Regions from separate parts of the Priestia sp. YIM B13551 genome, predicted to be linked through region 2. Evidence: predicted binding sites of a transcription regulator. Region 2 holds the regulator's gene; the other holds the start of a gene.
The links. The regulator LexA, encoded in region 2, represses DNA repair genes until DNA is damaged. The targets are predictions, from matches to a motif close to CGAACATATGTTCG.
Positions count from the first base shown of each region.

Region 1: a site for LexA is predicted at 5,193-5,206, ahead of uvrB (excinuclease ABC subunit UvrB). Genes of this name have one in related genera too.

Region 1 covers NZ_JBHZOX010000005.1:142,692-159,288, forward strand. Annotated here, with positions in the region: gene ACFX4N_RS22445 (hypothetical protein) at 1-175, opposite strand, end outside; gene uvrA (excinuclease ABC subunit UvrA) at 263-3,139, opposite strand; gene uvrB (excinuclease ABC subunit UvrB) at 3,146-5,125, opposite strand; gene ACFX4N_RS22460 (sigma-54 interaction domain-containing protein) at 5,461-7,122, shown strand; gene pruA (L-glutamate gamma-semialdehyde dehydrogenase) at 7,188-8,759, opposite strand; gene ACFX4N_RS22470 (proline dehydrogenase family protein) at 8,787-9,701, opposite strand; gene ACFX4N_RS22475 (DUF2198 family protein) at 10,017-10,241, opposite strand; gene ACFX4N_RS22480 (PDZ domain-containing protein) at 10,268-11,458, opposite strand; gene ACFX4N_RS22485 (S41 family peptidase) at 11,621-13,060, opposite strand; gene ACFX4N_RS22490 (murein hydrolase activator EnvC family protein) at 13,234-14,442, opposite strand; gene ftsX (permease-like cell division protein FtsX) at 14,603-15,493, opposite strand; gene ftsE (cell division ATP-binding protein FtsE) at 15,483-16,169, opposite strand; gene ACFX4N_RS22505 (flavodoxin family protein) at 16,511-16,597, shown strand, end outside.
Region 2 covers NZ_JBHZOX010000002.1:1,036,405-1,053,001, reverse strand. Annotated here, with positions in the region: gene ACFX4N_RS15065 (N-acetylmuramoyl-L-alanine amidase) at 289-1,323, shown strand; cyclic di-AMP (ydaO/yuaA leader) riboswitch at 1,515-1,656, shown strand; gene ACFX4N_RS15060 (APC family permease) at 1,819-3,645, shown strand; gene ACFX4N_RS15055 (cation diffusion facilitator family transporter) at 3,754-4,731, shown strand; partial or broken gene ACFX4N_RS15050 (glycosyltransferase) at 4,770-5,324, opposite strand; gene ACFX4N_RS15045 (magnesium transporter CorA family protein) at 5,357-6,802, opposite strand; gene lexA (transcriptional repressor LexA) at 7,014-7,631, opposite strand; gene yneA (cell division suppressor protein YneA) at 7,778-8,107, shown strand; gene ACFX4N_RS15030 (YneB family resolvase-like protein) at 8,161-8,829, shown strand; gene ACFX4N_RS15025 (DUF896 domain-containing protein) at 8,899-9,129, shown strand; gene tkt (transketolase) at 9,297-11,303, shown strand; gene sirA (sporulation inhibitor of replication protein SirA) at 11,452-11,892, shown strand; gene ACFX4N_RS15010 (YneF family protein) at 11,983-12,195, shown strand; gene ACFX4N_RS15005 (ABC transporter transmembrane domain-containing protein) at 12,286-14,049, shown strand; gene ACFX4N_RS15000 (ABC transporter ATP-binding protein) at 14,039-15,844, shown strand; gene ACFX4N_RS14995 (aspartyl-phosphate phosphatase Spo0E family protein) at 15,867-16,043, opposite strand; gene ACFX4N_RS14990 (cytochrome c biogenesis CcdA family protein) at 16,184-16,597, shown strand, end outside.

The DNA.
Region 1 (16,597 bases), on a different contig from region 2:
AAAATAAGAATAAGATCGCTGTAGCGATAGGTAATAAATGTGACAAAAATGCAGTTTTTGCATGTTTCTTTACTTCTATGTTATGAACAACAAAATAAATAATAATAGGTAATAAAAATGGTGCAAAGAAAACGCTAAAATAATTTAAGGAAGATAGTATGCGATTTCCTTCCATAATAATCAGCTCCTTATATCATGTATTACGGTTTAATGAGTTAAAAAGTTTCATTCTTTATAAAAAAGACACCAATGCTGGTGTCTTTTAACGAGTTAATGCCTCTGCTTTTTCAACTTTTTTCTCCATACGCTTACGGTCACGTTCTAAAATTGGCTTCAAATAATGACCCGTATAGGATTCTTTTACTTTTGACACTTCTTCTGGCGTACCCGCAGCCACAATTTGTCCGCCTTTATCTCCACCTTCAGGTCCTAAATCAAGCAGGTAATCAGCAGCTTTGATGACGTCTAAATTATGTTCGATCACTAGAACCGTATCTCCATTTTCAACTAAACGCTGGAGCACTTTTAATAATCGTGCAATATCATCGACATGAAGACCGGTAGTCGGTTCGTCTAAAATGTACAGCGTTCTTCCTGTTGAGCGGCGGTGAAGCTCTGAAGCTAACTTTACACGCTGTGCCTCTCCACCAGATAAAGTAGTAGCCGGCTGTCCAAGCGTGATATAGCCAAGTCCTACATCGTAAATTGTCTGCAGCTTGCGCTTAATCTTTGGAATGTTTTCAAAGAAGTGAAGCGCGTCTTCAACGGTCATATCCAATACATCTGAAATGTTTTGATCTTTGTATTTCACTTCTAAAGTTTCACGGTTATATCGTTTGCCGTGGCAGACTTCACAAGGGACGTATACATCTGGCAAGAAATGCATTTCAATTTTAATAATACCGTCTCCTCGACAAGCTTCACAGCGGCCGCCTTTCACGTTAAAGCTAAAACGACCTTTTTTATATCCACGCACTTTTGCTTCGTTTGTTTGGGCAAATACATCTCGGATGTCATCGAATACACCTGTATACGTTGCAGGGTTCGAACGAGGCGTACGGCCTATGGGAGACTGATCAATATCAATGACTTTATCTAAGTGTTCAATGCCTTTGATTTCTTTATGTTCTCCTGCTTTGCTTTTTGCTTTATGCAGCTTTTGCGCCAATGATTTATGAAGGATATCATTTACCAGCGTACTCTTACCTGATCCAGATACACCTGTAACAGCCGTGAACATACCTAACGGAAGCTTTGCCTTTACATTTTTTAAATTGTTTTCTTTTGCTCCTATAATTTCAATCATTCGATCTTTATCTATTGACCGTCTTTCCGCTGGAAGAGGAATAAACTTCTCTCCTGATAGATATTGACCCGTTAAAGAGTTTTCATCCTCCATCACTTCCTGAGGCGTACCTTGAGAAACAACAGCACCCCCGTGTACGCCAGCTCCTGGTCCGATATCAATTAAATAATCAGCTGCCATCATCGTATCTTCGTCATGTTCTACAACAATCAACGTATTTCCAATATCGCGCATATCTTGCATCGTGCGAATTAAGCGATCATTGTCACGTTGATGAAGACCGATAGAAGGTTCATCTAAAATATAAAGAACCCCCGTCAAACGAGAACCAATTTGAGTAGCTAAACGAATCCGCTGTGCTTCTCCTCCTGAGAGAGTTCCAGCAGAGCGGTTTAATGTTAAGTAATCAAGTCCCACGTTAATGAGAAAGCTTAGACGCTCACGAATTTCACGCAGTATCATATCCGCAATCTTCATGTCTTTTTCAGATAGGCTGAGACTTTCAAAAAAATCATATGCTTCTTTTACCGAGAAGCGGGTTGTATCTCCTATATGCTTTTCGTCAATAAGCACCGCTAAGCTTTCACGTTTTAAGCGATTTCCTTTACATTTTGGACAAGCTTGCTGAGCCATGTACTTTTCCATTTGCTCACGGATATAATCTGAACTTGTTTCATGATAACGGCGCTCTACGTTCCGAAGCACGCCTTCAAATTCGATATGATTTTCTCTTACTTGGCCAAAATCATTTTCATAGCGAAAGTAAATTTTTTCTTTACCGCTGCCATATAATACTTTATCAAATAAATGTTCCGGGATATCTCGCACCGGCACGTCCATATCGATGCCGTAATGTGTGCATACGGCTTCAAGCAGCTGCGGATAGTATTGAGAACTTGTTGGCTCCCAAGGTGCAATTGCGTGCTGACGAAGCGTTAAGTCATAGTTAGGAATAACTAAATCTTTATCCACTTCCAATTTCGTTCCTAACCCGTCACACGTTGGACACGCCCCGTACGGACTATTAAATGAAAACATGCGGGGCTCAAGTTCTCCAATGGAGAAACCACATTTTGGACAAGCATGATGCTCACTAAAAAGCAGTTCTTCTTCACCTATCACATCAATAATTACTTTCCCTTCTCCAAGGCGAAGAGCTGATTCCAAAGAGTCCGACAAACGAGCGGCTACACCTTCTTTTACAACAACGCGATCAATCACTACTTCAATGGAGTGCTTTTTGTTTTTTTCCAGTTCAATTTCTTCTGTTATTTCACGCATTTCTCCGTCTACTCGAATGCGAACGTACCCTTCCTTTTTAATATCTTCTAACACTTTTACATGGGTACCTTTTCGTCCAGATACCACAGGTGCCAGTACTTGAAGTTTTGTGCGTTCAGGGTATTCTAAAATTCTATCTACCATTTGCTCAATCGTTTGAGATGTAATTTCAATTCCATGATTAGGACAAATCGGCTTTCCTACACGAGCAAACAAAAGGCGTAAATAGTCATAGATTTCCGTCACAGTTCCGACGGTTGAACGAGGGTTTCGGCTCGTTGTTTTTTGATCGATTGAAATAGCAGGCGACAATCCTTCGATCGAATCTACATCTGGCTTATCCATTTGACCTAAAAACTGTCTTGCATATGCCGAAAGCGACTCGACATAACGTCTTTGTCCTTCTGCATAGATTGTATCGAAAGCCAAAGAAGATTTACCAGAACCTGATAACCCTGTTAACACCACTAATTTGTCTCGTGGGATTTCAATATCGATATTTTTCAAATTGTGGGCTCGTGCACCTTTTACCACGATTTTTTCCATCGCCATGTTTTGTCACCCTTCCGCTTTTAATTCTAGAATCAAGTCACGAAGCTCAGCTGCGCGTTCAAAGTTAAGCGCTTTGGCTGCTTCTTTCATTTCTTGTTCCATTTCTTCTACGAGCTTTGCTTTTTCTTTTTTGTTGAGCTTATCAAAGGCCGGTGCTTCTTCATACGTTTCTGTATCTTCTGCTACTACTGTTGCACGAATTGAGCCTCGAACTTCTTTTTGAATCGTTGTTGGTGTAATACCATGCTCTTCATTGTAAGCTTCTTGAATACTTCTACGACGCTTGGTCTCATTGATAGCAATGTCCATGGAGTTTGTGATGCGATCTGCATACATAATGACATGTCCATTAGCATTTCGCGCAGCACGTCCGATGGTTTGAATAAGCGATCGTTCTGAACGCAAGAATCCTTCTTTATCCGCGTCTAATATGGTTACTAACGAAACTTCCGGAATATCTAAACCTTCACGAAGTAAGTTAATTCCTACAAGCACATCGTACTTTCCAAGCCGCAGCTCTCGGATAATTTCAATACGCTCGAGCGTCTTCACTTCAGAGTGAAGATATTGAACTTTAATGCCGATTTCTTTTAAGTAGTTCGTTAAATCCTCAGACATTTTCTTTGTTAACGTCGTAACGAGTACTCGTTCATTTCGCTTAATCCGGTCATGAATTTCTCCAATTAAATCATCAATCTGCCCTTCAATTGGTCGAACTTCAATATTTGGATCTAATAATCCCGTTGGACGGATAATTTGTTCAATCACATCAGGTGCCTTCTCAAGTTCATAAGGACCTGGTGTTGCGGAAACATGAACAATTTGGTTAATATGCTGTTCAAATTCATCAAATTTAAGCGGGCGGTTATCTAATGCGGACGGCAAGCGGAAACCATGGTCCACTAACACTTGTTTACGCGCTTGGTCTCCATTGTACATTCCTCTAACTTGAGGAATCGTAACGTGTGATTCATCCACAACAAGAAGGAAATCTTCCGGGAAGAAGTCCAGCAGTGTATAAGGTGTAGAACCAGCGGGACGAAGCGTTAAATGACGAGAGTAGTTCTCGATTCCCGAACAAAAGCCCATTTCTCTCATCATTTCTAGGTCGTAGCGCGTGCGCTGCTCCAAGCGCTGCGCTTCTAAAAGCTTGCCTGCTTCTTTTAGCTTCTCTAGCTGTTCTTCTAGTTCTTTTTCAATATTTTGAATGGCAACACGCATTTTTTCTTCTCTCGTGACAAAGTGAGATGCCGGGAAGATAGCTACATGTTCACGATCACCAATGATTTCTCCTGTTAGAGCGTCAACTTCTCGGATGCGGTCAATTTCATCGCCGAAAAACTCGACGCGAATACAGTGTTCATCTCGAGACACAGGGAAAATCTCCACAACATCACCGCGAACGCGAAACGTTCCGCGCTTAAAGTCAATATCATTTCTTTCGTACTGTACATCTACTAGCGTACGAAGCAGCTGATTGCGCTCTTTTTCCATTCCTACTCGAAGAGATACGACCATTTCTTTGTATTCTTCCGGAGACCCTAAGCCATAAATACAGGATACGCTGGCAATAATAATGACATCTTTTCGTTCAAAAAGAGAAGAAGTTGCCGAGTGACGAAGTTTATCAATTTCATCATTAATGCTCGCATCTTTTTCAATAAATGTATCTGTTTGAGGTACATAGGCTTCAGGCTGATAGTAATCGTAGTAACTGACAAAGTATTCGACTGCATTATTAGGAAAAAACTCTTTAAACTCACTGTACAATTGACCAGCAAGCGTTTTGTTATGAGCCATAATTAGTGTCGGCTTATTTATTTCCTTAATAACATTAGACATGGTGAAGGTTTTTCCCGTTCCTGTAGCACCTAACAAAACTTGATGCTGCTTACCTTCTTTAATTCCTTTCACGATCTTTTCAATTGCCTTTGGCTGATCACCTTGCGGTTGATATGGGGATACTAATTCAAACTGATCTTTCAAATGAAGGCCTCCGTTTCTATTTTCTTGTTTTATCTATTTTTATTACGATATGTAAAAACCGAAAACACGAACTGATATTCGTATTTTATCACTTTATAATCATAAATGAAACTAATGAGTATTAATCTTATATAGTGTTTGTTTGTTTTTATTTTTTACCCTGTTACTTTATTACCCACTAAATTCTTATACTACCCTTTTCGAAGGGAATACAACTCTTTAGATGAAAGCAACAAAAGAAAGTAAGCTGCGTTATTGTTTGAAAAAGATAGGCTTTTGCGCCAATTTCTAAATTATGATACAGTATAAAAAATATGTACTGAGAGGGGTTTAGTATGGCAAGCGTTGATCAAGTTCTTATAAATAACTCCTTTACAACAGTTGAAGAATCAACTTCTTTAGCTAAAGTGAAATCTGAACTTTCAAACTATGACTTCGTTGTAGTCACAGCAAATACCTTTTATGTAATACACAAAGATGAACGATACCTTTTAACAGGTCATGACAGGGCATCTTCCATAAAGAAAGTAATAGCGGATACAAATTGGCCTTCATCTTCTACTTCTACGTTAGCCAATTTACAAGCCAACACAAACTGGAACAGACCAGTCCTCATTCAAGCAGAAAACCAAGAAACCACAATAGGACTTGTAACACCTTCACAGTGGATTACACATTTGCATAGCCAAAATGAGATATTAGCTTCCTATTTTGATACATTGGCAGAAACCATTAATGATGCAGTGACAGCGGTCGATAATGAAGGAAATGTAATCTTGTGGAATACTGCTGCGGAACATACGTATAAGATTCAGAGAGATGATATTATTGGTAGAAAAATCGGAGAGCATTTCAAAGATGAATCCATCATTCTACATACGATTCTAAATGAAGGGCGCCCTGTTCGCGGAACGTATCATCGTCCTAATGAACAAACTCACGTGCTCATCAATGCATCTCCTATTATAAGAAACAATCGAGTCATAGGTGGAGTCGCAACTGAACATGACATTACCAATATTGTAAGATTAAATGAAGAAATTGATGTGTCTCTTCTCATTCCGAAAGATAATCCATTTTCTTCTTTCGCGGGTATCAGTCCTGAAATTAAGCAAGCCGTTGACATTGCCAAAAAAGTGGCATCTACAGATATGCCTATTTTATTAACAGGAGAACCTGGTTCTGGGAAAGAAATGCTGGCTCAGGCCATCCACTACGGGGGATCCAAACATAAAGAACCTTTTTTATCTTTAAATTGCGCCACTATTCCATCGGGACTCCTGGAAATTGAGCTCTTTGGTCATCAAAAAGATGTCTTTTCAGAAGATCCAACGACCATTGCGGGAAAACTGGAGCAGGCTCATAACGGGACGTTATTTATTGAAGAAATTGATAAAATGCCTCTTGAAATTCAAGTGAAGTTTCTCCGTTACTTGGAAGAACGATCCTTTTATCACGTTGGAGGCACGGAAGAAATTCAAGTCCAAACCCGAATTGTAGCCTCTACCACGACGCCTTTGGAAGAGTTGCTAAAAGCCGGTGAATTCCATGAAAATCTTTACTATTTGCTGACCGTCATCAACATTATTATTCCGCCGCTTCGAGACCATAAAGAAGACATCGAAGCATTGACTCAGCAATTTGTACAGGAATTTAGTAAAAAGTATAAAAAGAAGGCTCCTTTCATCAGCTCTGAAGTTCTCGAAGCCTTTATGCAATACGACTGGCCAGGCAATATTCGCGAGCTGCGAAATACGATTGAACGAATGATTTTTCTAAGTGATCAGTCATTGATTACCCTTACGCACCTTCCTGACAACCTGAAGGATGCAAGTTCTTTCACAGAAGTTCAAAAAGAGGAAGATTCTCTTCAAGAAGCTAGGCTAATAGAAGAGACTCTTCAAAAAACCTATGGAAACAAAAGTGCAGCAGCAGATCTGCTTGGCATTTCACGCGGCACCCTTTATAACAAAATCAAAGAATATGGATTAAACTAATCAAAAAATTCGACACAAGCATCTTTAGCTTCGTGTCGAATTTTTTGATTTCCTTTAGACTGAACTTATTTCTGTTTTCTCGCTGTCATCTTCCCTTGTGTAAATAATAGAAGATAATCATACCCTCCGGCTTTCGAGTCCGTTCCGGACATATTAAAACCTCCAAAAGGATGAACGCCAACTAATGCTCCTGTACATTTTTTGTTAATATATAAGTTACCGCAGTGCATAGTAGCTAACGCCCTTTGAATTCTCTCTTCGTTTTCAGAGAAAAAAGCTCCCGTCAAATCGTAGTCAGTTTCATTGTAAATCTCAATGGCTTCTTCCCAGTTAGCTGCTTTTGTCAACGCAAGGACTGGTCCAAAAATCTCTTCTTGCATAATTCGTGCTTTTGAATCCACATCTTTGAATACTGTAGGCTCTATATAGTAGCCATTTCCAGGAGCTTTAGCTCCCCCGGCAATAAGCTTTCCTTCCTCTTTGCCAATTTCAATGTAGGCTAATACTTTTTCATACGCTTTTTGATCAATAACAGGCCCCATAGAAGGATTGTCTTCAGGCAGTCCGACGGTTAATTCTTTTGTTAATGCGGTTACCTTTTGGGCAATCTCTTCATAAACAGATTCTACAACAATCGCTCGAGAGCCAGCAGAACACTTTTGTCCTTGAAATCCAAACGCAGATGCTACGATCGCTTGCGCTGCCGCATCTAAATCTGCCGTTTCATCTACCACAACGCCATCTTTTCCTCCCATTTCAGCAATGACGCGTTTCAGCCAAATTTGTCCAGACTGTACTTTTGAGGCACGTTCATAAATGCGACATCCTACTTCTCTTGATCCCGTAAAAGAAATAAAACGAGTTTGAGGATGTTCGACTAAATATTCTCCAACTTCTATGCCATCTCCAGGGATAAAATTCAGAACACCAGACGGAAGACCGACTTCTTCCATTAATTGAACAAATTTCGCAGCAATAATCGGTGCAGAATCAGCTGGCTTTAAAATAACCGCATTTCCAGATACAATTCCCGCTACAGTCGTTCCAGCCATGATGGCAAGCGGAAAATTAAAAGGTGAAATGACTACTCCTACGCCTAAAGGAATATACGTCATCTCTGTTGTTTCACCTTCTACCGGCGTTAAAGGTTGATGCTCATTCGTTTCACTTAAACGAATCATTTCTCGCGCATAAAATTCCATAAAGTCAATAGCTTCCGCGGTATCCGCATCAGCTTCTGCCCAGTTTTTCCCCACTTCATAAACGAGCATGGCAGAAAATTCATACTTTCTTTCTCTCATCAGCTCTGCTGCTTTGAATAAATAATCAGCACGTTCAGCAGGCGGGACGTTCTTCCATAATTGAAATGCTGCTAACGCTTCTTGCATTGCCTGCTCAGCATAAGCTTTAGTGCTACGGCTTACTCTACCAATCACTTCATCTACCTTTCCCGGGTTCGTAGAGACAATCACTTCTTCTGTTGAGATTTTATCTTTTCCAATCGTGAGAGGATACGTTTGTCCCAGTTCTTTTTTCACTTTCACTAACGCCGCTTGCATCGCTTGTTTATTCTCTTCTAATGAAAAATCAGTAAACGGTTCATTTTTAAAAACTGAGTTTTTTGTACTTACTGTCATTTCAACCAGTCCCCTTTAATTAGAAATTTATTTCGCGAAGTTTTTCAGCACAAACCATACGTTGGCGGGACGTTCGGCTAGGCGTCTCATGAAATACCCAAACCAATCAATGCCGTAAGGAACATAAACCCTGACTTTATATCCTTCTTTTACTAGACGGTCCTGCAGCTCTACACAAATTCCATAAAGCATTTGGAACTCAAATTGGTCATTTGAAATACCATTTTCTCTTACTAATCGTTTTGTGTACTGAATCATTTCTTCATCATGACTTGCTACAGCTGTATAGTGCCCATTTAATAAATGCATTTTAATGATTTTTTTATAGTTTTCATCTACGTCTTTCTTTTCCGGAAATGATACTTCTGGTGATTCTTTATAAGCTCCTTTTACTAGACGTAAATTGGCTTGATATTGATGTAAGTCATTCATATCTTGTTCTGTACGATAAAGATACGCTTGAATCACAATTCCAACATTATCGAATTCTTTGCGTAATTCTTTATACATATCAAGGGAGATTTGGCAGTGCAAGTAGTCTTCCATATCAATTCGAACAAAAATATTATTCATCCTGGCCGTGTGTAGAATTCTGCGCATATTTTCCATACAAAGCTCTTTGCTAATATCCAATCCTAAAGAAGTCATCTTTAATGATAAATTTGATTGAACGCCCGATTCTGCAATGGCTTCTAGTGCCTGAATGCACATGGCAGTAGACAACCTGGCCTCCTCTTCTGTAAAAACAAATTCTCCTAAATGATCGAGTGTAACAACTTTCCCACTATTGTTAAGCTCCTTGGATGTTTGAATTGCTGATTCGGTTGAGTCTCCAGCAACAAAACGAGCTGCCCCCATCCTCAATCCATACTTTTTAGCTAATTTGTTCATTGAATGATTTTTGCCAAGCGACTGAAACATCGTTCTCATTAATACTTCCATCAATCCTAAACCTCCTTTTATTTTTAAAAATCAAAAATAAACTAAATTTTCAGATTAATAATTTTATTTTTCTATACCCTTCTCACATTTCTGTACACTTATTTAAATAGATTTATACACAAGTGTTTAAAATATTTTATACATAAACATATTTGTCTAATTAATTTGATTATACTCGTTCATTAAATGAACCGAAACAATATTGTTATAAGTTCTAACTCATTTTTTTACATAAAAAAGCTCTCCACGTTGTGTAGAGAGCTTTTGTGTACAGTTTAATAATAAGCGATTAACTTATCATCAAAGCAACAATCTTTATTTTCCAGCAGCTAACATGCTTTTTGCATATATAAAACCGATGGCTGCTGAAAGTAAATCTATTAAAATAATAAGCGGATAATCTGCGTACCCTTTATATACAGAAACAGCTATCAACAAAAGCGTCAGCGCTGTGGCAACATATAAGTTATATGTTACTCTAGCAAACAGAACAAGCAATATGGCGGGTAGAAAAACTGCGGCAATCGTTTTGACTTCCACAAACATTTCTCCTTTTTATCCGTCTTTTAACCAGCTTGTGAATCACGTTTTGTATAATTGTGTACAAACAAAATACCTAGTTCATGATGTTCGTTGTCATACAATGCTCGCTGAGTAAAGCGAACTTCTCCATTTTCGTCAATAACTTCTAGCTTACAAAAAGCACGGTTATTAACTTGTAATGCTTCATAAAATTTATGGACCTCAGATACAGCGATTCCATTTACCTTAATAATCACTTCTCCTACTTTCAAACCCATTTTCTCTGCCGGAGAATGAGGGATGATTCCTAATACAACCAAACCTTGTGTACGCTTAGTAAACAGTGCGGGCGCCTTTTCATCGCTTCGACGCTGCTGCAAACGAATCCACTCTCTTCCTATGATCGCTAGAATAACAACAGCTACAGCGGCAAGAGGATAAAAAATAGCAGCAATCGTAATAATCGTTAATCCCACGCCTAATGCTAATACACGCTTACCGGTAAATTCAATAGATTTAAACGGCACCATACTTTGAATTCGCTGATAAAAACCGATAGCAAAAGGAACAAAAAACAGGCTAAATGATGTTCCGTCAATAGATAACACAGGCCACCATGGAAACACAGACGTAATGGCGCTGCCTGGAATTAAGACAAAAAGCGGGACAACCCATAATTTTTGAGAGTAATGAGCCCCAATTTCCTGCCCTCTTTTACTTTTCACAATGGCTGGAGACGTACCTTTTGCTCCAAATTTCCAAATTAAATATCCTTCTGCTAATACAAGCAGAGACATTAAAATAGTCAGAGAAGGTAAATCTGCGTTATGAGCTTGCACAGACCACGTTTGAATAAATCCTTCACCGAAACCAGATGCCGGAATAACCAAGGTTGCAAGCACAGCCAGTCCTACGGTGTAAGAAGGAGAAAGCCATTTAAACGTCCAAGGGCCGCTTATGATAAAAGTTAAAACAGCTACAAGCACAATCATTCCTATAGATACATAGACACCTAGCAACACGGTAACAACGGATAAAATCAACCCAATAATGATACCTGGAAAAAATAAATATTTTGCTTCTAAAATAAAATCAAACACGCGAACATGAAAATTCTGACGCTCTCTCTTGACGCGAGAAAGACCTACAAAAAACGAGACGAGCAGAAATAGATACGTTAACGGATGCAAAAACAAACGCCCGATACCTTTTAAGAGCTCTAATGCAAAATCCATTTTTTCACCACCTGTATTTTTCACATTTTTATTACAACATTTACGATTGATTGTTATGTATCATAGGCTTCTTTATTTTATCAAAATGCATCACTAACCGACAATGTTGTTTTTACTAAAAAAGTTCCGTGCTTTGGAAAAGCACGGAACTTTTTCTACTTCTTATTGACTAGCTAGCTTTAAAGCCGTTTGAAGCTGACGATCTTCATCTTTTGATTTAATTTTTTCTAGAAGTTTTGTTTGTAAAAGCGCTGCTGTATCTTCATCGATTTCACCTGTAGCTTTTTGCTTATTGGCTTTTTGGAATGCAGTTACAGCTGTTTCTGTCTCTTTACTAAAATATCCGTCTGTACGTCCAGGTTCAAAGCCAAGGCCTTTTAGCATCACTTGAGCATTCTTCACTTGGTCACCTGTCATATCACGTGTTAATGGCTTTTTATCAACTTGAATTGGATTTGCATAATAATAATCCGGCTGTTTGACTTCTACCGTTGGTTTTATACCTTTTTCGTTAATCCAGTTTCCATCAGGCGTTAGCCATTTATAGAACGTTAGTTTTAAATTACTGCCGTCTTCCATTGGAACAGCTTGTTGAACCGTTCCTTTTCCATAGGATTTTTCACCGACTAGCTTGTATCCTCCTGCTTCTTTTAATGCCCCGGCAAGAATTTCAGAAGCGGATGCACTTCCTCCATCAATCAAGGCCACAATTGGATAATCCTTTTGCTTTTTCATTGAAGAAACCACTTTTTGACGTTCACCGTTACGATCTTCAATTTGGATATATGGCTTTTTATTCGTTACTAATTTATCGAGCATTTTTTCAACACTCGTTAAATAGCCACCAGGATTTCCCCGAACGTCTAGAACTAAGCCATCAATATTTTTATTTTCAAGTTTTTTCAACTGTTTCGTAAATTCGTCTCCCGTTGACTCAGAGAATGACGTAATTTCCATGTAGCCAATTTTTTTATTGTTTACATTTTTAACAGAAGAATAGACGGTTTCAATTGGAATCTCATCTCTTACAACTTTTACTTTCATCGTTTCTTTCACGCCTGGTCGTTGAACATCTAATGTCACGGTAGAGCCTTTTTTACCGCGAATTTTTAATACTGCTTCGTTCAATTCCAGACCCGCGATACTTTTACCATCGATCTTTAAAATCTGATCATTTGGTTTTAATCCTGCTTTTTCCGCAGGAGATTGTTTAAACGGAGCTACGATTGTTACTTTTCCATCTACCATGCTTACTTCAGCACCAATTCCCTCAAACGATGAATCAAGAGACTGCGTGAATTGCTGTGCCGTTTTCTTATCCATGTAAGATGAGTGAGGGTCTCCTAAGGTTTGTACCATTCCTTGGATTGCGCCATCTAATAATTTTTTGTCATCTACATCTTTGTAATATTTTGAAGATATCAGTTCATAAGCTTGCTTGATTTTGTCTAGCTCTTCCTTTTCCACTTTACTATCATTTGAAGAAGTTGTAAGGGGGGTACTGACCGTTCCAGCATTTGCATACTGAATGCCAAAATATGTACCTGCTGCTCCAACAACTAAGGAGAGTGCCATTAATAGTGCAACGATTTTCCGATTCAAGTTCTTTCATCCTCCTCAACCTTAAGCCATCTCTTCTTATTATAATAGATACAACCAAAACTATGTAATAAAAAGGATGCATGTGTTATTTGTAGCAAAAGGCACCACACAAATCAAGTGCGATGCCTTTTTGTTAAACTATATGTTGAGCTTGTACCACGTATGCTAGGAACTTAAAATTTAATATAACTTTCAGGGTTTACAGCGGAACTTTTGCCTTTCCAATCGCCTTTATGCAATTCAAAATGCAGGTGAGCACCAAACGAACGTCCTGTGTTCCCTATATAACCTAATTGTTGACCTTTATTGATAGATTGACCGCTTGAGACGCTGTAGCTCTCTAAATGAGCATAAACTGTAACCCACGTCTGACCTTCTACATTGTGACGAATAAATACAGCATTACCAAAAGAAGAAGAATGATATGCTCTAATTACCTTTCCGCTTGCTGCGGCTACAACTGGCACACTTTCTCCTCGCTTTCCAATATCAATACCGTAGTGTCCTCTTCCAAACGTTTCTCGATACCCAAAATGAGATGTTACCGGGCCCTTTGCCGGCCTCATAAACGACCCGCTTGTAACAGGGGGTGCCTCCTCTGTTGCCCCGGCTTTTTCAATTTCTTGCTGTTGAGCTTGTGCTGCATTTTTTTGATCAGCTAAAATAGAAGCTTGCTCTTCTAATCCAACGGCTTCTTCATTAAATTCTTTTTCCTGATCTTTGAGCGTTTGCATGAGCTGATTCTTTTCATCCACTTGTTTTTGCAGCTGCGCACGAAGATTTTTAAGTTCTTCAAGCGCTTGATTTACTTCCGTTAGCTTGTTTTGAACTTTTGTTTCTTTCTCTTCTTTTGCCTTTTTATCAGCTTCATGCTGCATTAACAAATCGCGGTCAGCCCCTACAATTGTCGAAACCGCACTCACTCTGCTAATAAAGCCTCCGAAGCTTTCAGAGCCTAGCAGTACATCTATGTAATCCACAGACCCGCCATTTTCCTGTAAAGCACGAGCACGTTTTTTTAATAGCTCATTTCGTTTGTCAATTCGTTTTTTTACAACGTCAATCTCGCTTTTCAGCTTTTCGATGTCTTGCTTTGCTTTTTCTACTTCAGATTCACGGCTGCGGATATCTGCATTCGTTTGTCCGACTTCTGAATCCAAGCGCGCGATCTCAGCTTCTTCGTTTTTTTGCTTTTCTTGAACCTCTTTTAATTTCTCTTTATTTTGATTAATATTTTGGTTCACATCATCACTTTTTTTCTCTAAATCACTGAGTTTAGTAGTGCTGGCACTTTGTGCATAAGCAATTTTTTCATTACCTATCCAAGCCGCACTTAGTCCAACTAAAACTGCTGCTGTCATTACTAATGTCTTACGTGTCATTTGTTTCTCCCCATCTGCACATATTTCCCCGTATAAACGGGCATTAGCAAGACCCCCATTAGCACTTTTTTCTATTTTTATGTGTAATTACACAACAACCTCACATTTGATAAGCATCAAATGTGAGGTTGTTGTAATCTATTATGTTAAAAATCTATTCTTATTTTCGCAAGAACTTACGGATGGATAATGTACTTCCCCACATCCCAATTAGACCGCCGATCACTAGTAATAATAGCGACACTTGAAGCACGAATGGAAAGGCAGGTAAAAGTTCAAAGAATCCATCAAACTTAGGTTGAACTTCATTATATAAAAGGCTGTACACACCGATAATAACTGCAATTGGCACAATAGAACCAAGCACTCCTAAAAACAGACCTTCAATAAAGAACGGCCAGCGAATAAAGGAGTTTGTGGCTCCAACTAAGCGCATAATTTCAATCTCTTCACGGCGAGCTACAATCGTAATTTTAATTGTATTTGAAATTAGGAACATTGCTGTAAATAGAAGCCCTAAAATCAGCACTACTCCGATATTACGAGCTACTTTCAGCACTTTAAATAACTTTTCAACTTGATCTTGTCCGTATTGAACTTTTGCTGCATACGGATATTTCTCAATTTGTTTAGCTACTTTTGCGACATCAGTCGGCTCTTTTGTTTTAACAACAAATACATCATTTAATGGGTTTTGCTGTTCAAACGGTTCAAAAGCTTGTCCTTCATCACCCATACTATTAATTAAATCTTTTAACTCTTTATCTTTAGAAGAAAACGTCACCGTATCAACTTGCTTAATTGCATCTAGCTTTTCTTTCATTGCTTTTCGATCATCTGCTGTCGCTGCAGCATCAACGTGAACGCGAATTTCCACATCATTTTCAATCAATTTAGCAATGTGGTTTAAATTCATCATCAACATAAAAAATACGCCTACAAGCAAGAGCGTCACGGTAACAGCACTTGCAGATGCGAATGTCATCCAACCGTTTCTTCCTAAACTTTTAGATCCTTCACGTAAGTGGCGACCGAATGTCCTAGCCTTCATATCCGTATTCACCTCTTACTTCATCGCGCACAACATTTCCATTTTCAATCGCAATTACGCGCTTTCGAATTGCATTTACAATTTCACGGTTATGCGTTGCCATTAAAATAGTCGTACCGCGTTTATTAATCTCCTCAAAGATATCCATGATTTCCCACGAAGTCTCCGGATCAAGATTCCCTGTCGGTTCGTCGGCGATGACAACCTTAGGACTATTCACAATTGAACGCGCAATAGACACACGCTGCTGCTCTCCTCCAGATAGTTCATCAGGGAAAGAATCCATTTTACCCTTTAACTTAACAAGCTCTAGCACCTCTAGCACTCGCTTTTTAATTTCTTCGGGACTTTGCTCAATTACTTCTAGTGCAAAAGCAATGTTTTCATAGACCGTTAATTTTGGAAGCAGCTTGAAATCCTGAAAGACTACACCAATATGACGTCTAAAGATAGGAACTTTGCTATCTTTTATTTTTGCTACATTTGCACCGTTTACAATGATATTTCCTGAAGAAGGCTTTTCTTCACGATACATCATTTTAATAAAAGTGGATTTTCCTGCTCCACTTGGTCCTACGATATAAGCAAACTCACCTTGATTAATCTTGATGCTAATGCCATTGATTGCTTTTACACCGTTCGGATACGTTTTATATACATTTTGCATTTCAATCATAAGTAATCACCTAATCAAGTGTGTTATTTTAATACTATGTAAAACTTGTCAAAATACGACAAAACTCTACAATTCAAACCAAAAATTCGACTCTTCTCACGCGCTTTCTCATTATAACATCACTCTTCGTGAAAATAAGCCCCAAAAATATTACATTTTTATTTCAAATATGACATAAGTAGGATATTTTTAGTAAGGCATGAGAATTTATCCTTATTTTTAATTTTGTTATTTTTTACTGTTTATTTGCTTCTTATGAATATCGTTAGGCAGAGCACATTTATGTCTACTTTTGTACAAACAAGGTATGATAAATAAGAAAAAAGATGAGGAGAGATAGCATGATCACCATTTATGGAAGTTCACGAGAAAATGGAAATACGGAAGAATTGGCTAAAGCAGTCTTAAGTGGCATTGATACTGAAGAA
Region 2 (16,597 bases):
CTTCTTTTTAAATAGGCTTATGACGATAATAGAATAGACAAAACTTTCCTTGTAGTGTATACTTTAAATGAAAATGATAATTATTATCATTTAATCAACGAATCAACACTCTGCATATAGCTGTCACTCCTTGAGAGCTATCCTTATTCAGTATTCTGTCTATAAAGCAGAATAACCCGTTGCCATTAGGCAGCGGGTCTTTTTTTAGTGATTTTTCACCTGCTAGGCTAGTATACGTAGCACTTTTTGCCCCCGTGCATATGTTAACAATAAGGAGGGACAAGTAATATGAAAAAAATCTATCTTGATGCAGGACATGGTGGGGCAGATGCAGGAGCAGTTGGAGCGAATGGACTGTATGAAAAAAACTTAGTTTTAAAAATTCAACAATATTTAATAAGCTATTTAAATAGCACCTACAGTGACTTTACGATTAAAACCACTCGTACCACAGATACTTTTTTATCGTTATCTCAGCGCGCTTCTCAAGCTAATTCGTGGGGAGCAGATGCATTTATGTCTATTCACGTAAATGCCGGTGGAGGAACAGGGTACGAAGATTATGTTTACAGAAGCGCTAGCAATGCCAGTAAAACGTTTCAATCAATTGTCCACGGCCAAGTACAGCCAACGCTGCTATCGTATAATCATCCGAATCGCGGTCGAAAGTCAGCCAATTATGCGGTGCTTCGCTTAACAAATATGCCCGCAGTACTAACTGAAATAGCTTTTATTGATAACCGCACCGATGCAGCACTTCTCCAAAACGAAGCTTTTTTAAAAAGCATGGGTGAATCGTATGCAAAAGGAATTGCCGTCTATTTGAATTTACCCCGTCGTGCAGTTCCAAACCCAAATCCAACACCAACACCAAATCCATCACCTTCTGAACCAGGTACAAAAACGTATACGATCAAGCAAGGAGATACGCTGTACAGTATTGCACAGAAGTACAATATAACAGTACAAGCGCTTCAAGAAGCGAATACAGGGCTTTCTGATCCTTTAACACTACAGGTTGGAAAAACAATTGTTATTCCTTCAGGGACTTCACCAAACCCATCTCCAACACCACCTGCTGAACAATATCCACTTCCCAATGGAATTTTAAAGCAAGGTGATTCTGGAGAAGCCGTGAAACAGCTTCAAAGAGCATTAAACGCAGTTAATTTTAAAGTAGGGTCAGTAGACGGAATATATGGAGTTCAAACGAAAGATGCAGTAAGACGTTTTCAGCTTGTGTATCTTCCTTATGATGTAGATGGCATTTATGGTCCTCAAACGAAAAACAAGCTAGCAGCCGTTTTAAAAGCAAAAAGTTAAAGCAAAAAGGTCTTCTGTAAGCGAGCAGAAGGCCTTTTGTTTTTCTGTTAAAAGCGCCTTAAGTACTATTTTATGGTTTACGTAAAATAATGCTTTACAAACCATTTGTACGGGAGTATATTATCTAAGAACAAAGGATAGTTATGAAAGAAACATGTTATCGATCATACCCTTTAACCGAAAATTATATTGACCTGTTATCGCTTAATTCGTCAGAAGTGGGGGACCCAAATTTGTGCATTGTCACTTGGGGTGAATCCTTTTTTTAAAGGTAGGGCTACTCTCATAGCCCGAATCCGACAGCTAACCCCATAAGCGTTTTGGAGAGGAGGTTTAAGCTGTGTAAAAACGCTGAGAACCCTTAGTGTTTTTTTTGTGCGCTTTTTTAACATAAAAAGGTATTTTTTAGGAATGATATCACTTGTTCGTGAACTTGTAACGGAGCTTAGCAATGAATAGTAAATAGTAGCTAGGCAATCATCGGAGGGAAATTGCGTGAACTATTCAGTTCTCAAAAGATTATTGATTGGAAAGCCGCTTAAAACAAAAGAGTTAGGCGATCAAAAGCTTAGTAAGCTTAAAGCACTGGCTATTTTATCTTCAGATGCCTTATCTTCAGTGGCTTATGGAACAGAACAAATTTTGATTGTACTTGCAACAGTCGGCGTCCTTGCCTATTGGTATTCGATTCCAATTGCGATTGGGGTATTGGTACTCCTGACGGCTTTAATTCTTTCATATCGTCAAATTATTTATGCGTATCCGCAAGGCGGAGGAGCTTATATTGTTTCGAAAACCAATTTAGGAGAAAATCCTGGGCTTATCGCTGGGGGGTCACTGTTAGTAGATTATATTTTAACAGTTGCCGTGAGTGTTTCAGCAGGAACCGATGCTTTAACTTCGGCTTTTCCAACGCTGCATCATTACAATGTAGTAATTGCGTGTTTGCTGGTGATTTTTATTACCGTTTTAAATTTACGTGGTGTAACAGAATCCGCTTCTGTATTAGCTTATCCGGTTTATTTATTTGTTATTGCTCTTATTTTGTTAATAGCGGTAGGCTTGTTTAAAATAGCGACAGGTCAAGTTTCACCTGAGCTTCATCCATCTCTCGGTACAGTAGTGCCAGGTATTAGTTTGTTTTTATTATTAAAAGCTTTTTCGTCAGGCTGTTCGGCATTGACAGGTGTAGAAGCTATTTCAAATGCAGTGCCTAACTTTAAAGAGCCAGGTGCAAAAAATGCTGTTCATACATTAATGCTGATGGGCGGTATTTTAGCCGTTTTATTTTCGGGCATCACGTTTTTAGCTTATTGGCTTGGCATTTCTCCAAAAGCAGATGAAACGGTTGTATCACAAATTGCATCGAGTGTGTTTGGACGAAATGGATTTTATTATTTTATTCAAGGCACAACAGCTCTAATTCTAGTGCTAGCAGCGAATACGGGCTTTTCAGCTTTCCCTTTGCTGGCTGTCAACTTATCGTCTGATAAATACATGCCAAGAATGTTTCAAATTCGTGGCGATCGACTAGGCTATTCAAATGGAATTGTGACCCTTGGAATTGCTTCTATTGTCTTAATTGTAGCTTTTAAAGGAGCGACTGAACAATTAATCCCTCTTTATGCAGTTGGAGTGTTCATTCCATTCACGCTTTCTCAAACAGGCATGATTGTCAAATGGCTTAGAGAAAAGCCGGCCGGCTGGCAAGGAAAGCTAACCATTAACTTAATTGGTGCGCTTATTACCTTAACTGTGCTAATCATTTTGTTTACAACGAAGTTTTCACAAGTATGGTCCGTGCTCATTTTCTTACCGGTTATTGTCTATATTTTTCATCGCATTCATACGCATTATGAAGCGGTAGGAGAGCAGCTTCGCATTAAGCAAGGAGAAAAGATTGGAAAGCTTGAAGGAAGTGTGGTCATTGTTCCTGTAGCAGGAATGACAAAGGTAGTAGAAAATTCATTAAATTATGCAAGAACGATTGGCGATACCGTTATTGCAGTGCATGTGGCCTTTGATCGAGAAAGCGAAAAGAGAATGGAAGAGAAGTGGGAGAAGTGGCAGCCTGATATTCGTATTGTTACGTTTCATTCTCAATACCGCAGCTTAGTGCGGCCGCTGTTTCGATTCATTGATATGGCCGAGGAAAAAGCGCGGGAAAACAATATGGCTATTACGGTCGTTATTCCACAATTCATTACGAAAAAAAGCTGGCAAAATATCCTTCACAATCAGTCCAGTCTGCTGTTAAAAGCACATTTGCTTTACCGTAAAAACGTAATCGTTACAACTGTACCGTACCGTTTTAAAAAATAATGAAACATGACTAAAAACCTCCAACTTGTATGTTGGAGGTTTTTAATTTTTAAATTCACATACACTAACCGTAATCGAATCTCATAAAGGCGCAAACGGAGGGATTGTATGAGTGAATTAATTAAGTTATTGCGAAAAGGAAATAAATCGGCCATGATGGCCGCTATAGTGAATACTATTATTTCCATTATTAAAGGGATTGCTTTCGCTTTAACAGGGAATGTAGCGATGTTTGCTGAAACGATGCACAGCTTAGGGGATGCAGCAAATCAGTTTTTTGTTTTTATAGGTTCGGCATTAAGTAAAAAAGCCCCGACCAAACGATTTCCAAACGGATTTGGCCGATTGGTTAATCTTGTTCTATTAGGAGCGGTTCTTGTAGTAGGAATTATGGCGTTTGAAACGATTAAAGAAGGATATCACCACATTCTTCATCCGACGAAGTCTTCAGGCTTTATTTTAAATATTGCAGTACTTGGCATCTCGGTGTTACTTGAAATGTTTGTTCTATTTAAGGCAATGAAAGAAATTTTGCACGATGTGGGGATAAACCCTGCAGAAACAAATGTTTTTGCGCAAAGCTTTGTTCATTTAAAGAAAGCCAAGCCAGCAACTAAACTTGTTTTTATGGAAGATCTGGTAGCTACTGGAGGAGGCGTATTGGCTTTAATCGCCGTTTTTATTTCGCGATTTACGCCTTTTCATCAAGCTGAAGGAATTGCTTCTATTTTAATTGGTCTTATGATGTTTTTTGTAGTAGGACGAGTCTTTTTAGATAATGCTGCTGGAGCGCTTGGCGAAGCGGATAAAGAAATGGAAATGAAAATTGGCGCGATTGTCATGCAAGATGTACAAGTGCGTGATATTCAAACGTTAATGGTGATGAAAGAAGGAGAAGAGCTTCACGTTGAATTAAAAGTAGAAATTGATCCTGTTTTAACAGTGGCAGAAGCTGATGATATTAAAGATCGTCTGGAAAATCGTATTTTACAGGAAAAAGGAGTAACGGATGTCATTATTGAATTTGATGAAGATGATGGAATTCCGGACTGGGTGCCAAGTGATTTACAGCTTCAAAAAGAATAAAAACAAGGAAGAAAACAGCTGTTTTCTTCCTTGTTTTTTTAGCTATATACTTTTTCACGTACGTTTGGAGAATCTGTTGAAGCTTTCGAGAAGTTAATGGTTTCACGTACAACGTAAATAGGTCTATTTTTACTTTCATCGTAAATTCTTGCGATGTATTGTCCGACTAGTCCTAAGCCAAGTAGCTGAATACCGCTAAAGAAGGTGATAGCTATCATAATAGAAGTCCAGCCAGGCTGAATGTTTTTACCTATCAGCCAAACAACAATCGAATAACTTAAAACTAAAAGTGATACAAAAACCGATAACCAGCCAATAATCATTACTAAACGCAAAAACTTCGTTGAAAACCCAATAATTCCATCTGAAGCAAACTTGATCATCTTTTTTAAAGGATATTTTGTTTCACCAGCAAAGCGTTCATCGCACTCATATTCTACATATGTTTGCCTGAAGCCAATCCAAGACATCATTCCTCGTACAAAACGATTGCGTTCAGTCATTTTTTTGAATACATCCGCTACTTTTCGGTCGATAATACGAAAATCTCCCGTGTCTTTAGGGATTTCGATATCGGACATATAATTTAAAAAGCTGTTTGCATCCATACGTATGCGAACAGCTTTTATGTTTTAAACCGATCTTTTAATAAATTCCATAGGGAACTCACTCCGAGACTAATGCTGATCAGAATTCCTGATAGAGCTACTATTAAAGCGATATATTCAAAGATAGAAAACTGCTTCATACTATCCCAATGGATGTTTCCCTTTAGTTTGCTAATAACTAAATTCATTCCGTAAATACCGGAAAGAACCGTGTAAATCGTTAAAATTAATAATAAGTAATTGTGACGCTTGGCTGCGATTTTCTCTTGATTTTGGTACAAAGTACCAAGGGTTTCTTTGACTTCTTGATAAAGAGAATTGATATGAAAGATTTTTTTAAAGAGCTCAGAAAACTCTTGACCTTCTGTGCGAGAGCTAATTTCTAAAAACAAATATTTACCTGAAAACACGGTAATAGAGCGGATTAGTCGTTCAATGCCCTCTGAATTTTTATGAAACGTGAGCTGAGAATATTCATAAGATAGTTTTAGCAACACGATTTTATAGAAAAAATGTAAAAATAAATTATAGTAATGCTGGCCAAATAGATGATTCATCAAAAGCTGATCCGTTTTAGAGTCTGTCGATTTAGAAATACACGAAAACACATGGTCTGTTATGACGTAATAGGTTTCAGGAGCCCATCTGGAATACACGTGTTTAGTATTATACGTTTTAATATACTCATGATTGTGTGCAGAAATAAACGCTTTCCCGCCAGGCGTATAGCTATTTAGCTGTCCAGTACGAAATAAAGTTGTGGAATTAATCTCTTGCTCTTGATTTACCGTTACATAACTTAACACAAACATCCGTTCATCGATAAAATAAGGAAGGCTCCCAACGTGCTGTTCACGTGTGGCTTCTTTCTTGATGTGTTCGTTCAAAAATGGCGCGAGCTGTGAAAAAATATAACCTTGCACTTTGCTATAGCGATGATGTTCATAGGTAATGGTGGATCCATGCTCTTCAGCAAGCTTCGGTTCTAATACACGAAAATGATTCATGAACTCTAAAATATCATCATAGGTGTAATGATTATGGCTCATCTCAGTGCGAATGGTCATGACGCCAATTTCAAAAGGACATAAAAAAACATCCACAGACAGCACGTTGCTAGACACGGTGGTGGAGGAAGTGTGTAAAGTAATGGTATGGTCTATTTTTTTTGAAAATCTAAGCAACCCTTCTTTTTCGCACGAGTCAGGGAATAGAATGCATTCAATGTAAGGAAGAAAATATTGATCCAGGCTATCATGAGATACGTAATATTGTTCTCCGTAGTATTCTTTTTCTAAATGTTTGTTTTGAATGGAAAAAAACTCGAACAAATTTGCTTCCAGTGCATGAACAAGCTGCTCTTTATTTTTTCGGTCAAAGGAAAAAGGAAAAAGAAACATGTTCATTGCTTTGGTAGGTACAATGGTTTGAAATGGTTCTGTTTTCCTTGGTGTATTGGTCATAAACTACATCCTTTTTATAGTCGGTTGTATTTCCTTGTAAGAGTCGAGGAAATGCAGATAGAAAGTAAAGGATAAAACAAGCTTTATAAAAACCGTTCTACCTGCCTGCGATGATTCAACGTATCATTTATAATATGCCAATTTTTTTAGAAAACAAACGTAAAAAAACCAACTAACATCATGATTAGTTGGTTTTACATACAGTGTCTGATTAGTGAATCGTGCGATATACACCAGTTACTTTTCCTAAAATCGTTACGTGGCGAAGAATAATAGGCGCCATCGTTGAATTTTCAGGCTGTAAACGAACGAAATTTTCTTCTTTAAAGAAGCGTTTTACCGTTGCTTCGTTGTCTTCGGTCATAGCGACCACAATATCTCCATTATTAGCTGTTTGCTGCTGACGTACGATTACCATATCGCCATCTAGAATACCTGCTTCAATCATACTTTCTCCCATAATTTCAAGCATAAATACATGATCATCTGGAGAAACGAATTTATCTGGAAGAGGGAAATATTCTTCCACATTTTCAACGGCTGTTATAGGAAGACCCGCTGTTACTTTACCAATAACAGGAACATTAATGACATTGCTTTTAGGGATGTTTACTTCGTCTAGTTGAAGAACTTCGATTGCTCTCGGTTTTGTTGGATCTCTGCGAATTAACCCTTTGCTTTCTAAACGAGCTAAATGCCCGTGTACAGTGGAGCTAGAGGCTAATCCTACCGCTTCCCCAATCTCGCGAACAGAAGGCGGATAACCTTTTAATTTTACTTCGTGCTTAATAAAATCTAGTATGTCTTGTTGACGTTTTGATAGCTTCATATTTTTCACCTCGATTTTAGCTATTCTTTAGGTGAATTATACCACGTGATGTGTCAATATACAAACATAAGTTCGAAGAATTCCATTGACAGAAACAAATGTTCTCACTAAAATAAGAACATATATTCTGATAGGGGGATCATAATATGCAACAATTCTTACATTCTATGAAACATTACGCTATTTTTTTTGCAGTTATCGCTGCACTTACATATGTATTGACGCTGGTTTTAGGAGCGGATAAAGTAGATTTAGACAAATATTCAACGGTTACTATTACAAAAGGAGATACGCTTTGGGACTTGTCCAACAAGTATCATAATCACCATCATTTGACCACCAATGAATTTGTCAAATGGGTTGAAGAAGTCAATGATTTAAACTCAGACACTGCCCAGTCTTTATCTCCTGGAGATAAATTATATATTCCTGTTTTAAAAAAAGAGTTACATAATCAAGTGGCAATTGAACAGTAGTGTGTAACGGCCGTTCCTGAATATTGTTAGAAGCCGAAAAGGTCGTGATAAAAGTGGATGCCATTATTTATTGCCGTGTCAGTACGGATAAAAAAACCCAAGAAACATCTTTACAGCGCCAGCAAGAAGAATTAAAAAAGCTTGCTGATCTTCACCATCTAAAGGTGAAAAAAGTCGTGATGGAAAAAGCAAGCGGATATGATGTAGACAGAGAGGGTATTTTGGATGTTCTTCATACAATGAAAGAAGAGAAAATATCTGTGCTGCTCATTCAAGACGAAACACGATTAGGCAGAGGAAACGCCCGAATTGCGCTGCTTCATGCTTTTCATAAAGAAAATGCTACAATCTATACGATTAGTCATCAAGGCCAGCTTCAGCTTTCAGAATCTGATTCAATGGTGTTAGATATTATTAGCTTAGTGGAAGAGCATCAGCGGAAATTACATAATGCTAAAATTAAAAGAGGAATGAAAAGAGCCGTAGAAAACGGTTATCGTCCGCAGCAAAATTTAAAAAATCAAGGAGTTAACTCGGGAAGAGAAAAAAAAGAAGCGCCGATTGAAGAAATTGTCCGCCTTCGTCATAACGGCTTAACCTTTGCTGAAATTTCAGTTACGCTAAAAGGTTTTGGTTATAATATTTCAAAAGCGACGGTACATCGTCGCTATCAAGAGTACCAAGACAGTGCTCAATCTCTTGATAAAACGAAAGAGATTTAGTAAGATGACTACATGTTGCCGGAACGGTTCGGTAATTTTAATTATTGATTATAAGGAGATAGGTTTTATATGCTATCAAAAGATAAACTTGCTCGTATTAATGCTCTTTCAAAAAAGGCAAAGGCTGAAGGGCTGACAGAATCTGAAGCGAAAGAACAGCAAGAGCTACGTCAGGAATATTTAAAAGTTTTCCGACAATCTATGACAAATCACCTTCATACGATTAAAGTTGTGGACGAAGAAGGTAAAGATGTTACGCCTAAGAAGTTAAAAGAGAGTAAAAAGAAGCGTCTTCACTGAGACGTTCTAGTAAAACTAGAGGGAGAGTTCCCTCTAGTTTTTTGTATATTTTTAATAAGGCACACAAAAACTGTAAAAGTGGAAATTTTTTTGGTTCAAGTATTGTACAAATAAGCAAATCATTAGTATGATAACATATGTACATAGTTTTGAAAGGAATGAAGAGTATGACACAACGTATTGAAGATCTTTCGATTGCAACAATTCGTACTTTATCAATCGATGCGATTGAAAAAGCAAATTCAGGTCACCCAGGTATGCCAATGGGAGCTGCTCCAATGGCATATACATTGTGGACAAAATTTATGAACATCAATCCAAAGAATCCAAACTGGTTCAACCGTGACCGCTTTGTATTATCAGCAGGACACGGATCGGCACTATTATACAGCTTGCTTCATTTAGCTGGATATGACTTATCAATTGAAGACCTTAAAAACTTCCGTCAATGGGGAAGTAAAACACCAGGTCATCCAGAGTTCGGTCATACAGCAGGTGTTGATGCAACAACTGGCCCACTAGGACAAGGTATTGCAATGGCTGTTGGTAAAGCAATGGCAGAACGTCATTTAGCTGAAACATACAACAAAGAAGGTTTAGAAATTGTAGACCACTTTACGTATGGTATTTGTGGTGACGGAGACTTAATGGAAGGTGTATCTGCTGAAGCAGCTTCATTAGCGGCACACTTAAAATTAGGACGTTTAGTTGTTTTATACGATTCAAATGATATTTCTTTAGACGGAGATTTAGATCGCTCGTTCTCTGAGAACGTAGAAGATCGTTTCAAAGCTTACGGATGGCAAGTAATCCGCGTTGAAGACGGCAATGACTTGACAGCGATTGCAAACGCAATTGAAGAAGCAAAAGGCGATTTAACACGCCCAACGCTAATTGAAGTAAAAACAACAATCGGATTTGGTTCTCCAAACCACGCAGGTACTTCTGGCGTGCACGGTTCTCCATTAGGTTCCGATGAAACAAAATTAACAAAAGAAGCTTATGCATGGACATTTGAAGAAGATTTCTATGTGCCAGAAGAAGTGTATGCTCACTTCAAAGCTACAATTGCTGAAGATGGCCAAAAGAAAGAAAACGAATGGAACGATGTATTTGCACAGTATAAAGAAAAATATCCTGAACTAGGTCGTCAATTTGAACTAGCAGTAGAAGGAAAGTTACCGGAAGGCTGGGAAGAAACGCTTCCAGCATACGAAACAGGTTCAAGCCTAGCTAGCCGTGCTTCTTCGGGAGAAGTATTAAACGCAGTAGCACAAGCTGTACCTCAATTCTTCGGCGGTTCAGCTGACTTAGCTGGCTCAAATAAAACAATGATTAAAGGTTCAGAAGACTTCACTGCAGCTGATTACAGCGGACGTAATATCTGGTTCGGTGTACGTGAATTTGCAATGGGAGCTGCATTAAACGGTATGGCTCTACACGGCGGTGTAAAAGTATTCGGAGGAACATTCTTTGTATTCTCTGATTACCTTCGCCCAGCAATTCGCTTAGCAGCTTTAATGAAGCTTCCTGTAACATATGTATTCACACATGACAGTATCGCAGTTGGAGAAGACGGCCCAACACATGAGCCAATTGAACAATTGCCATCACTTCGTGCAATGCCAGGTCTTTCAGTGGTTCGTCCTGCAGATGCAAATGAAACAGCTGCTGCATGGCGCCTAGCATTAGAGTCAACTGACCGCCCAACGGCGCTTGTATTGACTCGTCAAAACTTGCCTACGCTTGAAGGTACAAAAGAAAATGCATACGAAGGCGTGTCTAAAGGTGCGTACGTTGTATCTAAAGCTGGTAAAGACCAAGCTGATGCATTAATACTTGCAACAGGCTCTGAAGTAAGCCTAGCAGTAGAAGCACAAAAAGCATTAGCTGCAGAAGGCATTGACGTATCTGTAGTAAGTATGCCTGCATGGGATCGTTTCGAAGAGCAATCTGCTGAGTACAAAGAAAGTGTTATCCCTAAATCAGTGAAAAAACGTTTAGGTATTGAAATGGCTTCTACACTTGGCTGGGAACGCTATGTTGGAGACGAAGGACAAGTTCTTGGTATTAATCACTTCGGTGCATCTGCTCCTGGTGAAACAATCATGAAAGAATTTGGTTTTACAGTTGAAAATGTAGTAGCAAAAGTGAAAAGCTTGCTTAATGCATAATTCTTTTTCATAAGAAAGAGCAGACTCCTGTGGTCTGCTCTTTTTTTCGACAAAAAAACAAAGGAATTTTTTCATCGATAGACAAGCATTGCGTACACCATTCGGTATAATGGTACAAAAAAGAACGAGCCGAAAGGGAGGATGAATCGTGAGAACGTATGAAGTATATTTAATGGAGGAAGAAGTTGCATCATCCTATTTTCGAAGAGAAAAGCTCATTTATCAGCTGCTGATTGAATATAGAATGAAACGTCACTTGAAGGAAACGCACTTACAAAAACAAGTTCATTACATTACTCGGCAACTGCCCATTTCATTTATTCAACGAGAATTACTTCAGGCGTTTTCTCATTATCCTCATTTTTTTACTCATCAAGAGACGTTTGTGCTGGAATATCCTCATAAAAAAAGTCGAGCATCTATAAAATTAACGAATAGCTGTATAACAATTGAAGGAGATGGCAATGTTGATGCTGAGACAGCTTTTTTTGAAGTATTACGCAAGCTAGATCCTTGTTTTTTAGCAGTGAATTATGGAACGGATGAATACGGCTGGCTGAGGCCTGTGAAAACAAGAAAATTTGTGTAATTATTTAAGGAAATTGGAACGGAAATATTGTATAATAGCGTATGGTCTAGTACACTGTAAGTTAGACAACACGAAGGAGGAAGTAATACCATGGGAATGTATATTCTAGTTGGTGTTCTAGCATTAATTGTTGGGATAGCGCTAGGATTTTTCATTGCTCGTAAATATATGATGAGCTATCTGAAGAAAAATCCACCAATTAATGAACAAATGTTAAAAATGATGATGATGCAAATGGGCATGAAACCATCGCAGAAAAAAATTAACCAAATGATGAAAGCAATGAACGGCCAAATTAAATAATGGTTAATTGGACAGACACTCTCTATTCAGAAGGGTGTCTTTTGTTTTATGATAGATATAAGAAAATGGTTGTGGGGCTAGGGGGATACGATGAAAATTTTTCGAGAGCTATGGTGGTTTTTCAAACAGGAAAAAAAGTCTTACATATCGGGGATAGCGCTGCTCATTATTGTGGCAGCATTAGAACTTCTCCCGCCTAAAATTATTGGTTTAACGGTAGATGGCATTAAAGAAGGGACGCTGAATGGAAAGCGCTTAATGCAGATGGTTGGCATTTTGCTAGGAGCTGCTGTTGTGGCCTATTTCACAAGGTACATATGGCGTATTATGATATTTGGTTCATCTGTTAAACTAGCCAAGCAGCTGAGAAATACCCTCTACACTCATTTTACCAAGATGAATCAGGCCTTTTATCAGCGGCGGCGAATTGGGGATTTGATGGCGCATGCAACGAACGATATTCAAGCTATTCAACAAACTGCGGGTTCGGGCGTTCTGACGCTTGTAGATTCGATTGTCACAGGAGGGCTTGTTCTATGCACAATGGCCCTTACAATCAGCTGGAAATTAACGCTTATTTGCCTTATTCCTATGCCGCTTATGGCCGTTTTAACAAGTTACTATGGTACATTGCTTCATACGCGGTTTCATCACGCACAAGCAGCATTTTCTACTTTAAATGATAAGGTTCAAGAAAGCATTAGCGGAATTAAAGTCATTAAGACGTTTGGGGAAGAAGCAGCTGATGTCGAAGAATTTCGCATTAAGTCTGCAGATGTTGTCCAAAAGAACATGAAAGTAGCCCGAGTAGATGCATTGTTTGATCCGACCATTTCGATTATTGTAGCACTTTCTTTTTTACTTGCTCTTATTTTTGGTAGCAAGATGGTTATTAATGAAGAGTTAACACTGGGGCAGCTTGTTACCTTTACAACTTATTTGGGCCTTCTTATTTGGCCGATGCTCGCGTTTGGCTGGCTATTTAACATTGTGGAACGAGGAAGAGCATCATATGACAGGGTATTTTCTTTATTAAAAGAAGAAAATTCGATTGAAGAAGCAGCGCATCCTAGTGTTGAAATGCCAACAGGAAATATTGAAGCTGTTATTCATAGGTTTTCGTATGTTAAAGAAGACGAATATACGTTAAACGAAATTTATTTTACACTTTCTCGCGGTCAAACGTTAGGTATTGTCGGAAAGACGGGTGCTGGGAAAACCACGCTTTTAAAGCTGCTGCTTCGTGAATTTGATGTAAGCGACGGAGCTGTTTTATGGGGAGGAAAAGACATTAAAGACTATGCTTTTGATTCATTGTACAAAAGCATTGGATATGTTCCTCAAGATCACTTTTTGTTTTCAACAACAGTTGCTGATAATATCGCGTTTGGAAAAAGAGAAGCAAGCAATCAAGAAATTAAAGAATCGGCTAAAGTTGCCAATGTACATAGAGACATCCTCGATTTTACAGATGGCTATCAAACAATAGTAGGTGAAAAAGGCGTTTCGTTATCGGGTGGACAAAAACAGCGTATCTCGATTGCAAGAGCTCTTCTATTAGATCCTGAGCTTTTAATTTTAGACGACTCGCTATCAGCAGTAGATGGAAAAACGGAAGCGGGTATTTTACAAGCGCTGAAGCATAAACGTCAAAATCGAACAACGATTATTACAGCGCATCGACTGAGCTCGGTTACTCATGCAGACCTGATTCTTGTACTTGATAAAGGGAAAATTATTCAGCGAGGAACTCATGAGGAACTGCTTAGCGTGAGCGGCTGGTACCAGGATATGTACGATAGACAGCAGCTTGAACGTGCGGTAGAAGAAGGAGAGACGAAAAATGAAAATTGAGCATTCTTCGGTACATAAACGTCTGTTTCGCTATACAATTCCGCATAAAAAATCATTTTTTTTAGCGTTCACACTATTATTAATTGCTACGGCTGCGGATTTATTAGGGCCCATTTTGATTAAAATTTTTATTGACGATTATTTAACTCCTAAGTACTTGCCTCTTCAGCCTCTTGTGTGGCTTGCGAGCAGTTATTTGCTTTTACAGCTTTTAAAAATTGTCGTTCAATACTTTCAGCTTCTGCAGTTTCAAAAAATTGCGCTTCAAATTATTCAGCAGATTCGAATTGACGTTTTTTCTCATGTTCATCGCCTGGCTCTTCGCTTTTTTGACAACACGCCAACGGGAAGCCTGGTATCTCGAATTACAAATGACACGGAAGCCATGAAAGAAATGTTTGTGGAAGTCATCGCGGTTTTTATTCAAAATGGGGTATTTTTGATCGGTATTTTTATAGCCATGTTTATGCTAGATGTGAAGCTGGCTTTTTATTGTTTAGTTCTTCTCCCGTTCATTTGGGGACTTATGAAGCTTTATCAGCATTACAGCGCTATTTACTACGGACAGCTCCGAGAAAAGCTAAGTCAATTAAATGCCAAGCTTCATGAGTCTTTGCAAGGCATGTCTATTATTCAGTTATTTCGTCAAGAAAAGCGGCTGCGCTCGGAATTTGAAGAAATTAATGATGAGCATTATAAAGCGGGTATGCGCAATATTAAGTTAGATGGTTTGCTGCTGAGGCCGGCAGTCGAAATACTTTACATTTTAGCCGTTATTCTTGTACTCAGTTATTTTGGTATTTCCGTAGCTGACAGCCCTGTTAAAATTGGTGTTCTTTACGCGTTTATCAACTACTTGGATCGTTTTTTTGAACCTGTTAATGAAATGATGCAGCGTCTTTCTATGTATCAGCAAGCGATGGTATCAGCCTCTCGGGTATTTGACTTGATGGATGAAAAAGAAAAAAATCCAGTCATGACAGGAGAACAAAAGCAGGGGGTACAAAAAGGAACGGTAGAATTCAGAAACGTAACGTTTTCCTATGATGGTGTTCGAGATGTGCTTTCTGATATATCATTTACGGTAAACGAAGGAGAAACAGTGGCTTTAGTAGGCCATACTGGAAGCGGGAAAAGCTCCATCATTAATTTATTAATGCGCTTTTATGAGCAGCAAAAAGGAGACATTTTGATCGATAATAAACCGCTATCGTCTTTTTCAAATAAACAGCTTCGAGATGAGGTAGGGCTGGTGCTGCAAGATGCCTTTTTATTTGCCGATACCGTAAAGCGAAATATTACGCTGCATGAAGACCATTTTTCTGATGAGCAAGTAAAAGCAGCGGCGAAATTTGTGCAAGCTCACGCATTTATCGAAGCACTTCCTAATAAGTATAATGAAGTGCTAGTGGAAAGAGGTTCGACTTTATCAAGCGGTCAGCGCCAGCTCTTAGCATTTGCAAGAACGGTGATTCGAAACCCTAAAATCCTTATTCTTGATGAAGCAACAGCGCACATTGATACAGAAACGGAAGAAGCGATTCAAGAGGTGTTAAGAGATATGGGAAAAGGCCGCACAACGATTGCGATTGCTCATCGCTTATCGACCATTCAACACGCGGACTGTATTTTAGTATTGCATAAAGGAAAAATCGTCGAAAAAGGAACGCACGCTGAACTGCTAAACAAATGCGGTTTGTACTATAATATGTATCAGCTTCAGCACAGTGAAAAAGAAGAGAATTTCAGCAAAGAAACAGGAGTAAAAGAGATTTATACAGAATTGATAGAGTGAAGGTGAAAAAAAGAAACAACCTTCATGAAGAGGTTGTTTCTGTTGTTTGAGTAGGGAATTCATTGTAAACGTTTAATAAATGATCTAATTCTTGACTATGTTTAATAGCAGGTGGAGAGTTTAATCCACTTACTCGGACTATGCGGATGAGTTCTTCTCGTTTCTTTTCAATCGCTAATAGAATATCTTTTTTGGCCAATGCTATGTATCCCTTCTAACAAGTCGTTTACCTAATTATACAAGATAATGGTACTATTTGAAAGAAGTGAGATAAGACAATTTGGTTACAAAATGGTAACGAAAAAGAACAAAAAGAACAAAAAAAGGGAAGTGGGAAATGTGGGAGATTTAAATTTGTTTTTGGCATTTGGCGCGGGGTTTTTATCGTTTATTTCACCCTGCTGTTTGCCTTTGTACCCAGCTTTTTTATCGTACATAACAGGAGTGTCAGTTAGCGAGCTAAAGGAAGGCGCTAAGTCACATCAGCGCAAAGCTTTTATTCACACAGCTTTTTTTCTATTGGGGTTTTCTGTTATTTTCATTATGATTGGCTTTGCCACTTCTTTTATTGGTCAGTGGTTTTTTAACTATAAGGATTTAATTCGGCAGATTGGCGCTATTCTTATTATTTTCTTTGGTCTAGTTGTACTAGGGATTTTTAAGCCTCGAATTCTTATGCAGGAACACAAGCTTAAATTCGCAAATAAGCCGGCTGGACTCATAGGTTCTTCTTTTATTGGTATGGCTTTTGCT